Regions from separate parts of the Nocardiopsis sp. iso_40 genome, predicted to be linked through region 1. Evidence: riboswitches for the same ligand, from Rfam matches in the RefSeq annotation. Region 1 holds a riboswitch; the other holds the start of a gene.

Region 1 (3,385 bases):
ACCACCACGGCGTTGGCGTCGCGGTCCACCAACAGGTAGACGCCGATACCGGTCTCCGCGTAGGCGGCGGGCTTCTCGACACGGTCGCGGGCGTGGGTGTCGGGATCCCAGGAGGTGACCTCGACCACGGCCAGGACGCCGTCCGGTTCGGCCCACTCCCCCGCCTGGTCGAAGTGACCGATCGGAACGAGGACACCGTCGGGGCGGGCGCGACCGTTGCGGTGGGTATCGACCTTGATGCCCAGCCCGCTGGTGAGGAGGTCCAGATCGGGACGGTGGGCCATGAACTCACGCATCAGCCAGGTGAGGATCCCCGCGTGGGCTCCGTCGGTCACTTTGTGGACCCGGACCTTCCCGCTGAACATCTCCATACGAACACGGTCGGCCTCGAACGCCTGTTCCGCGAGGTGCTCGAACAGGTCAGTCCCCATGGGGAACGTTGGCATGCCGGGCGGCGGGTGGTGCTCTGTGACGGTCATGTGGCCCCCTGAGTGATGCCGGTGGCGGGTGGTGACGACACGGACGCGATCTCCGGCACGAGCGTTCGGTGGCTCGTCGAGGAAGTCGCCGAGCGCGGTGGTTCGGGACCCTCCACACGGCCGGAATAACGCCGGGGAGGGAGCACGGGCATGCCCGTGGTGGAAATCCCGGGAGCCGGGACCGACCGGCTCACTCCGAACGTCACCGGTCGGGCACGGTCAGGCACCACTGGGTGACGGTGCGGGCGGGGGTCCAGCCGGTGAAGGTACCGATGGGCGCGGTTGTCTCCACCGCGATCCGGGTCAGTTCCCCGCCGTGGCGCCGGTAGGCGTCCGCGAGCAGCTGCTCGGTCTCCAGGGTCACCCCGTGCACCACGAGTCGGCCGCCCGGCCCCAGCGCGTCCAGGCAGGTGTCGAGCACGCCCGGCCGGGTGGCGCCGCCGCCGACGAACACCGCGTCGGGGGCGCCCAGCCCGGCCAGCGCGTCCGGTGCCCGGCCGGTGACCACGCGCAGACCCGGGACGCCGAGCCGCCCGGCGTTGCGCCCGATCCGGTCGGCGCGCCCGGGGTCGGCCTCCACCGCCGTGGCCGTGCACGCGGGGTGGGCGCGCATCCACTCGATACCGACCGAGCCCGCGCCCGCGCCCACGTCCCACAGGTGCTGCCCGGGCGCGGGAGCCAGCCGGGCCAGGGCGCAGGCGCGCAGGTCCCGCTTGGTCAGCTGCCCGTCGTGCTCGAAGGCCTCGTCGGGCAGCCCTGTGGCCAGCCCGTACCCCGCCGGTCCGGCGAGTTCCACCGCCAGTACGTGCAGTGCGGGGACCTCCCCGGGCGGGGCGCCGAGCCAGTCGTGGGCCGTGCTCTCCAGCCGTGACTCCGCGGCCGCCCCCAGGTCGCCGAGGACGGTCATCCGGCTGGCCCCGTAGCCCGCGCCGGCCAGCAGGGCGGCGACCGTCCCGGGGGTGGCGGCACCGGAGGAGAGCACCAGGACGCGGCGGCCGGGCGCCAGTTCACGCATCAGCAGCCGCGGATCGCGCCCGACCAGGGTCAGCACCGCGCACCCCTGCGCCGGCCAGCCCATCCGGGCGCGGGCCAGGGACACCGAGGAGACGGCGGGTTCGACGTGCACCGCGTCCGCGCCGAGCAGTTCGACCAGGGTGCCGCCGATCCCCGACACCAGGGGGTCACCGGAGGCCAGCGCGACGACGGCGCGGCCTTCGAGGGAGGCGAGCAGTCCCGGCAGGCCCTCGCGCAGCGGGGAGGGCCAGGCGCGGCGTTCCTGGCTGGGCACGGCCGGCAGCATGGCCAGGTGCCGGTGCCCGCCCAGTACCGTGTCGGCCGCCAGGACCAGCTCGCGCAGCCTCTCGGGCACGCCCTGCCAGCCGTCGGCGCCGACGCCGACGACGGTGATTCGGGGAGGGGACGTCTCGACCTTCATGGGCAGGACGCTATCGTGGCGGCCGAAGGTGTGAGGTGCCCCGGCTGCCCAGCCATCGGAAACGGTGGGGACGGTGCCCGGGGAGAATCTGGGAAGCCCGGTGAGATTCCGGCACAGGCCCGCTGCGGTGAGCCGAGCCTCCGGACAGGAGGACTCGGTAAGTCCGAAGACCGGCCCCGCACCCGCCCATGACCGATGGCGAAACGAGCGGGAGCCTCACATGCCATTGCGGACGTCCCACTACCCCTTCTCCGCGATCGTCGGCTGCGACGCCGACCCACTCGACGACCTGGGCCTGGCGCTCGTGCTGGCCAGCGTCTCCCCGGAGATCGGCGGTGTCCTGGTCCGCGGCCAGAAGGGCACCGCCAAGTCCACCGCGGTCCGGGCCCTGGCCTCCCTGCTGCCGCCGGTCGAGGTCTACCGGAGCGACCGTTTCTCCGTGGACCCCGCCGACCCCGCGCAGGAGTCACCGGACGGCCCCTTCCCCGCGGGCACGGCCGTGGAGAGCCGCCCGGTGCGCCTGGTCGAACTCCCGGTCGGCGCCACCGAGGACCGTGTCCTGGGCTCCCTGCACCTGGAGCAGGCGCTCACGCACGGCCAGGTCGCCTACGAACCGGGGCTGCTGGCGCGGAGCCACCGCGGCCTCCTCTACGTCGACGAGGTCAACCTGCTCCACGACCACCTGGTCAACCTCCTCCTGGACGCCGCCGCGACCGGCCGGGTGACCGTGGAGCGGGACGGGTTCTCGGTGGAGCACGCCGCCCGGTTCCTGCTCATCGGCACGATGAACCCCGAGGAGGGCGAGCTGCGCCCGCAGCTGCTGGACCGGTTCGGGCTGACCGTCGAGGTGGCCGCGCCCGCCGCCCCGGCCGCCCGGGTCGAGGTGGTCCGCAGGCGGATGGCCTACGACTCCGACGCCGCCGCGTTCGCGGAGCGCTACGGCGCCTCCGAGAAGGCCCTGGCCGAGCGGATCGCGGCGGCCCGGGAGACCGTCCGGCACGCCCGCCTGTCCAACGCCGCGCTGTTGAAGATCGCGCAGGTGTGCGCGGCGTTCGAGGTGGACGGCCTGCGCGCCGACATCGTGACCGCGCGCACGGCCCTGGCGCACGCCGCCTGGGAGGGCCGGACCTCGGTCACCCGGGCCGACATCCGCCGCGCCGCCCTGCTGGCCCTGCCGCACCGGCGCCGACGGAACCCGTTCGACGCGCCGGGGCTGGACGAGGAGCTCCTGGACCGGATCCTGGGCGACGAGGAGCCGCCGCCGGACGACCCGGAACCGCCGGGCGGCTCCGACGGCCCCGAGGACTCCGACGACCCCGCCCCCGGCCGGGACTGCGGGCCCGAGGAGGACGGCGACCCGGCCACCGACGGCCCGGAGGCGGACCCATCCCAGGGGCCGGACACGGGACCCGGCCAACCGGACCAGCCCCCCGCACAGCCCCGGGGCCCGGAGGACGCCCAGGACCCGGCC
Region 2 (3,385 bases), 1.8 Mb from region 1:
GAGCGCCCAGGCGGACTACCCCCGTGCCCGGCATCAGCACTCCGGAACACCCGGTCACAGTCCCGCCGCCCTTCGCCGTCGCACCAGGAGGATGAAGAACGGCGCACCGACCAGAGCGGTGACGATGCCGACCTGGAGCTCCTCGGGGCGCGCCACCACCCGGCCCACGACGTCGGCGACCAGCAGCAGGACGGGCGCCAGCACCGCCGACCACGGCAGCACCCAACGGTGGTCGGGGCCGACCAGGGCGCGCGCGATGTGCGGGACCGCGACCCCCACGAAACCGATCGGACCGGCCGCGGCGGTCGCCGTCCCGGCCAGCAGCACCACCGCCAGCGCGCTCGCCCCGCGCACCAGCCACAACCGAGTCCCCAGCGAGCGGGCCAGCTCGTCACCGAGCGCCACCGCGTTCAGCGGGCGCGCCAGCGCCACCGCCAGCACCAGCCCGGCGACCAGGAACGGCAGCGCCTGGAGCAGCGCCGCACCGTCGGCCCCGGCCAGGGAACCCACCACCCAGAACCGGTACTCGTCCAGGCCCGCGCGGTCCCGCAGGATGATCGCCGAGGTCAGCGACCCCAGCAGGGTCGAGATCGCGGCGCCGGCGAGCGCGAGCCTGACCGGGCCGGCCCCGTCCGGGCCCAGCGACCCGACGGCGTAGACCGCGCAGGCGGCCACCGCCGCGCCCAGGAAGGCGAAGGCGACGTAGCCCAGCAGCGCCGACACCCCGAGCACGCTGATCGCCAGGACCGCGGCCAGGGCCGCCCCCGCGTTGATGCCGAGGATCCCCGGGTCGCCGAGGGGATTGCGGGTCACCCCCTGCACCAGGACCCCGGACACGCCCAGGGCCGCCCCGACGGCCAGCCCGGCGAGGGTGCGCGGCACCCGCAGGTGCCGCACGACCAGGTCGGTGTCCGAACCGGTGAAACCGGCGTAGGCGGCATACACGTCGGCTACGGACAACTGCTGGTAGCCGACCAGTACCGACGCCAACAGGGCCCCGGCGAGCACCAGCAGCGCCACCACCAGCCCGACGCTTCGGCCCCAAGGACCGTTGAGCATCCCGGAGCCGCCGGACGGGGTCCGCGGTTGCCTGCGCGGTTCGGAGGGGGCGGGGGACAGGGGCCTTTCGGCCACACGGTCGACCATCGCCCGGCCTACCCGAACAGGTCGGAGTGGATGGTCCCGGCGACCTTGGCCACCGCGTCCGCGCTGCGCACGCCCGCGGAGCGGTCGGCGAAGGTGAACCCCTCGACCCGGCCCCCGGTGACCGCGGTCAGGTTGGCCAGTGCGGGGTCTCCCATGATCTGCTCGATCTGGTCGGCGGCGTCGGCGGAGGTCATCCGCGCGTCACAGCACACGTCGACCAGGATGAAGTCGGGGTCGCGCGCGATCACGTCCTCGGTGGCGACGTCGTGGTTGCGCCTGCCGTCGAGGTCGGCGAAGGCGTTGACCCCGCCCGCCAGGTCGATGATCTCGGTGGAGAAGTCCGGACCGCCGGCCACCCGGAACCCCTGGTCGCTGGGCCGACCGATCATCACTGTAGGCCGGTCCTCCTCCGCCACGCGGCCCTCCAGGGCCTGGGCGACCTCCTCCACGGTGGCCTCCATGTCGGCGATGACCCGTTCGGCGCGCTCCTGTTCGTCGAAGAGGGTTCCCAGGTCGCGCAGGTCGGCGTAGACGTTGTCCATCGTCACCGTGGCGGGGTCGATGGTCTCGTCGGTGCGGCCGTCCTCGCTCGGGCACAGCGGGGACAGGATCCAGCTCTCGACGCCCAGTTCGCGCAGGGAGGCCCGGGTCCCCAGGCTCTCGTCGGTGAACACGCCGTTGAACCCGGAGAGCACGAAGTCGGGCTCGTGGCTGAGCAGTTCCTCCAGGCTCGGCAGGTTCGGGTAGTACTCCTGCTCGGCCTGGGCGGCGGCGTGTTCGTCCATCACCTCGGCGTCCAGGAACGCCGTTCCGACCAGGCGGTCGCTGATGCCCAGCGCGTGGGCGGTCTCGATGGCGGGCTGGTAGGCGGCGAACACCCGCTCCGGCGGCTCTGCCGCGGCCACGTCGACGTCGCAGTTGCGGATCGTCTCCCCGGCGGCTTCCGGGGCGGGGGAGGAGGGGGACCCGCCGCAGGCGGTCACGGCCAGCAGCAGGGCGAGAACGGCGGCGGAACGGGCACGGCCCAGGGCCGCCCGTGCGTCGGTGGGCTTCATCGAACAAACCATCCTTCGTGGTTTGATGACGCGGACGGTCGCAGCCGGTCTCCTGGCTCCCGGAGTCGGGCTTGTGCCCCGCGCCTGCCCCCTTCCCGGACCCGTGCGGGTCCGGTGGCGTGTGGGAGGCGCCCTCCGGTCACAGTGGCGAGGACCGCGCCGGATTCCCACCGGCTTCCCGTGCACTGCGACGTCGACGAAATGAACTTGTGTCGGTAATCAACGGATCACGGTAGTACACCGGGGTTTCCCCGGGGAAGCCCGCTCCCGTTTGCCGCCGGGCCCCCGGATCGGCAGCGGGAGCGGGTGCGTGGATGACGTGACCGGGCTCCTGGCGCGGCGAGGCCGGTTCCGGCCCGGACCCGCCCCGGGACCGTGCACGCGGGGCACCACCGGGTCACAGGAGTTCGAGGCCCTGGCCTGTGGTTCCGTGCCGCGCCCGACAGGAGGTGAACCCGAGATCTCCGGATCAGCAGGTTCAAACCTTGATCCGTCGTCCGATCTCGGCCAAAAGTGCATCTTTTGGGAAAATTGCGGAGGAGAGTGCAGGCCGAAGGAATTCTGGTGCCTTGAGTGAAGTGGGTCACGGGTTCCGTGTTCACTTTGTCCTGTTAACTTCCTTCTCGGTTTCAGGAAACGGTCGAGGCCGTCCCGCAACCGGGGCGCCCCCACAGCTCGGCCATCCCCCATACCTGGGCCTAGAGAGCACACCGCCATGTCCCGCGCCGTGCGAGCAGTGACCGCTGCCGCCCTGTCAGCCGCGTTGCTCACCCCCTTCCTCCACTCCACCGCGCACGCACAGGAGGAACCCGGTCCGTCCCCTCAGGAGGGTTCAGCCTCCACCGCGGAGCTCTTCGAGCAGGCCGCCGTCACCCGGGCCAACGAGACCGGGGAGCCGGTGGAGATCGCCGGAGCTACCACCGAGACCACACGCCATCTGGCCAACCCCGACGGCAGCTTCACGATGGAGCAGAACGCCCACCCGGTCCGGGTGCGCAACGGCAGCGGGTGGACCCCGGTCGACACCGACCTGGTGACGGACTCCGACGGCAGGGTGCGCCCCAGGGCGGCGGCCGCGGACATCGCCTTCTCCGGCGGCGGCGACACGGCGCTGGCGAGCATCGGGCTGGGCTCCAACTCGGTGGACCTGGGCTGGCACGAGGACCTGCCCGCACCGGTACTGG

Evidence for each region. A riboswitch is a leader RNA that binds a small molecule or an ion and turns the genes downstream of it on or off. The one in region 1 is predicted to bind cobalamin.
Region 2: another riboswitch for cobalamin. It lies ahead of AC0VYD_RS15500 (ABC transporter substrate-binding protein); the one in region 1 lies ahead of AC0VYD_RS23225 (magnesium chelatase subunit D family protein).

What each region holds. Positions count from the first base shown of each region.
Region 1 is NZ_CM149666.1:5,343,471-5,346,855, forward strand. Features, by position in the region: gene AC0VYD_RS23215 (Uma2 family endonuclease) at 1-479, opposite strand, end outside; gene cbiE (precorrin-6y C5,15-methyltransferase (decarboxylating) subunit CbiE) at 682-1,914, opposite strand; cobalamin riboswitch at 1,969-2,106, shown strand; gene AC0VYD_RS23225 (magnesium chelatase subunit D family protein) at 2,135-3,385, shown strand, end outside.
Region 2 is NZ_CM149666.1:3,537,195-3,540,579, reverse strand. Features, by position in the region: gene AC0VYD_RS15510 (FecCD family ABC transporter permease) at 1-34, opposite strand, end outside; gene AC0VYD_RS15505 (FecCD family ABC transporter permease) at 55-1,146, opposite strand; gene AC0VYD_RS15500 (ABC transporter substrate-binding protein) at 1,155-2,201, opposite strand; cobalamin riboswitch at 2,227-2,406, opposite strand; gene AC0VYD_RS15495 (LamG-like jellyroll fold domain-containing protein) at 2,917-3,385, shown strand, end outside.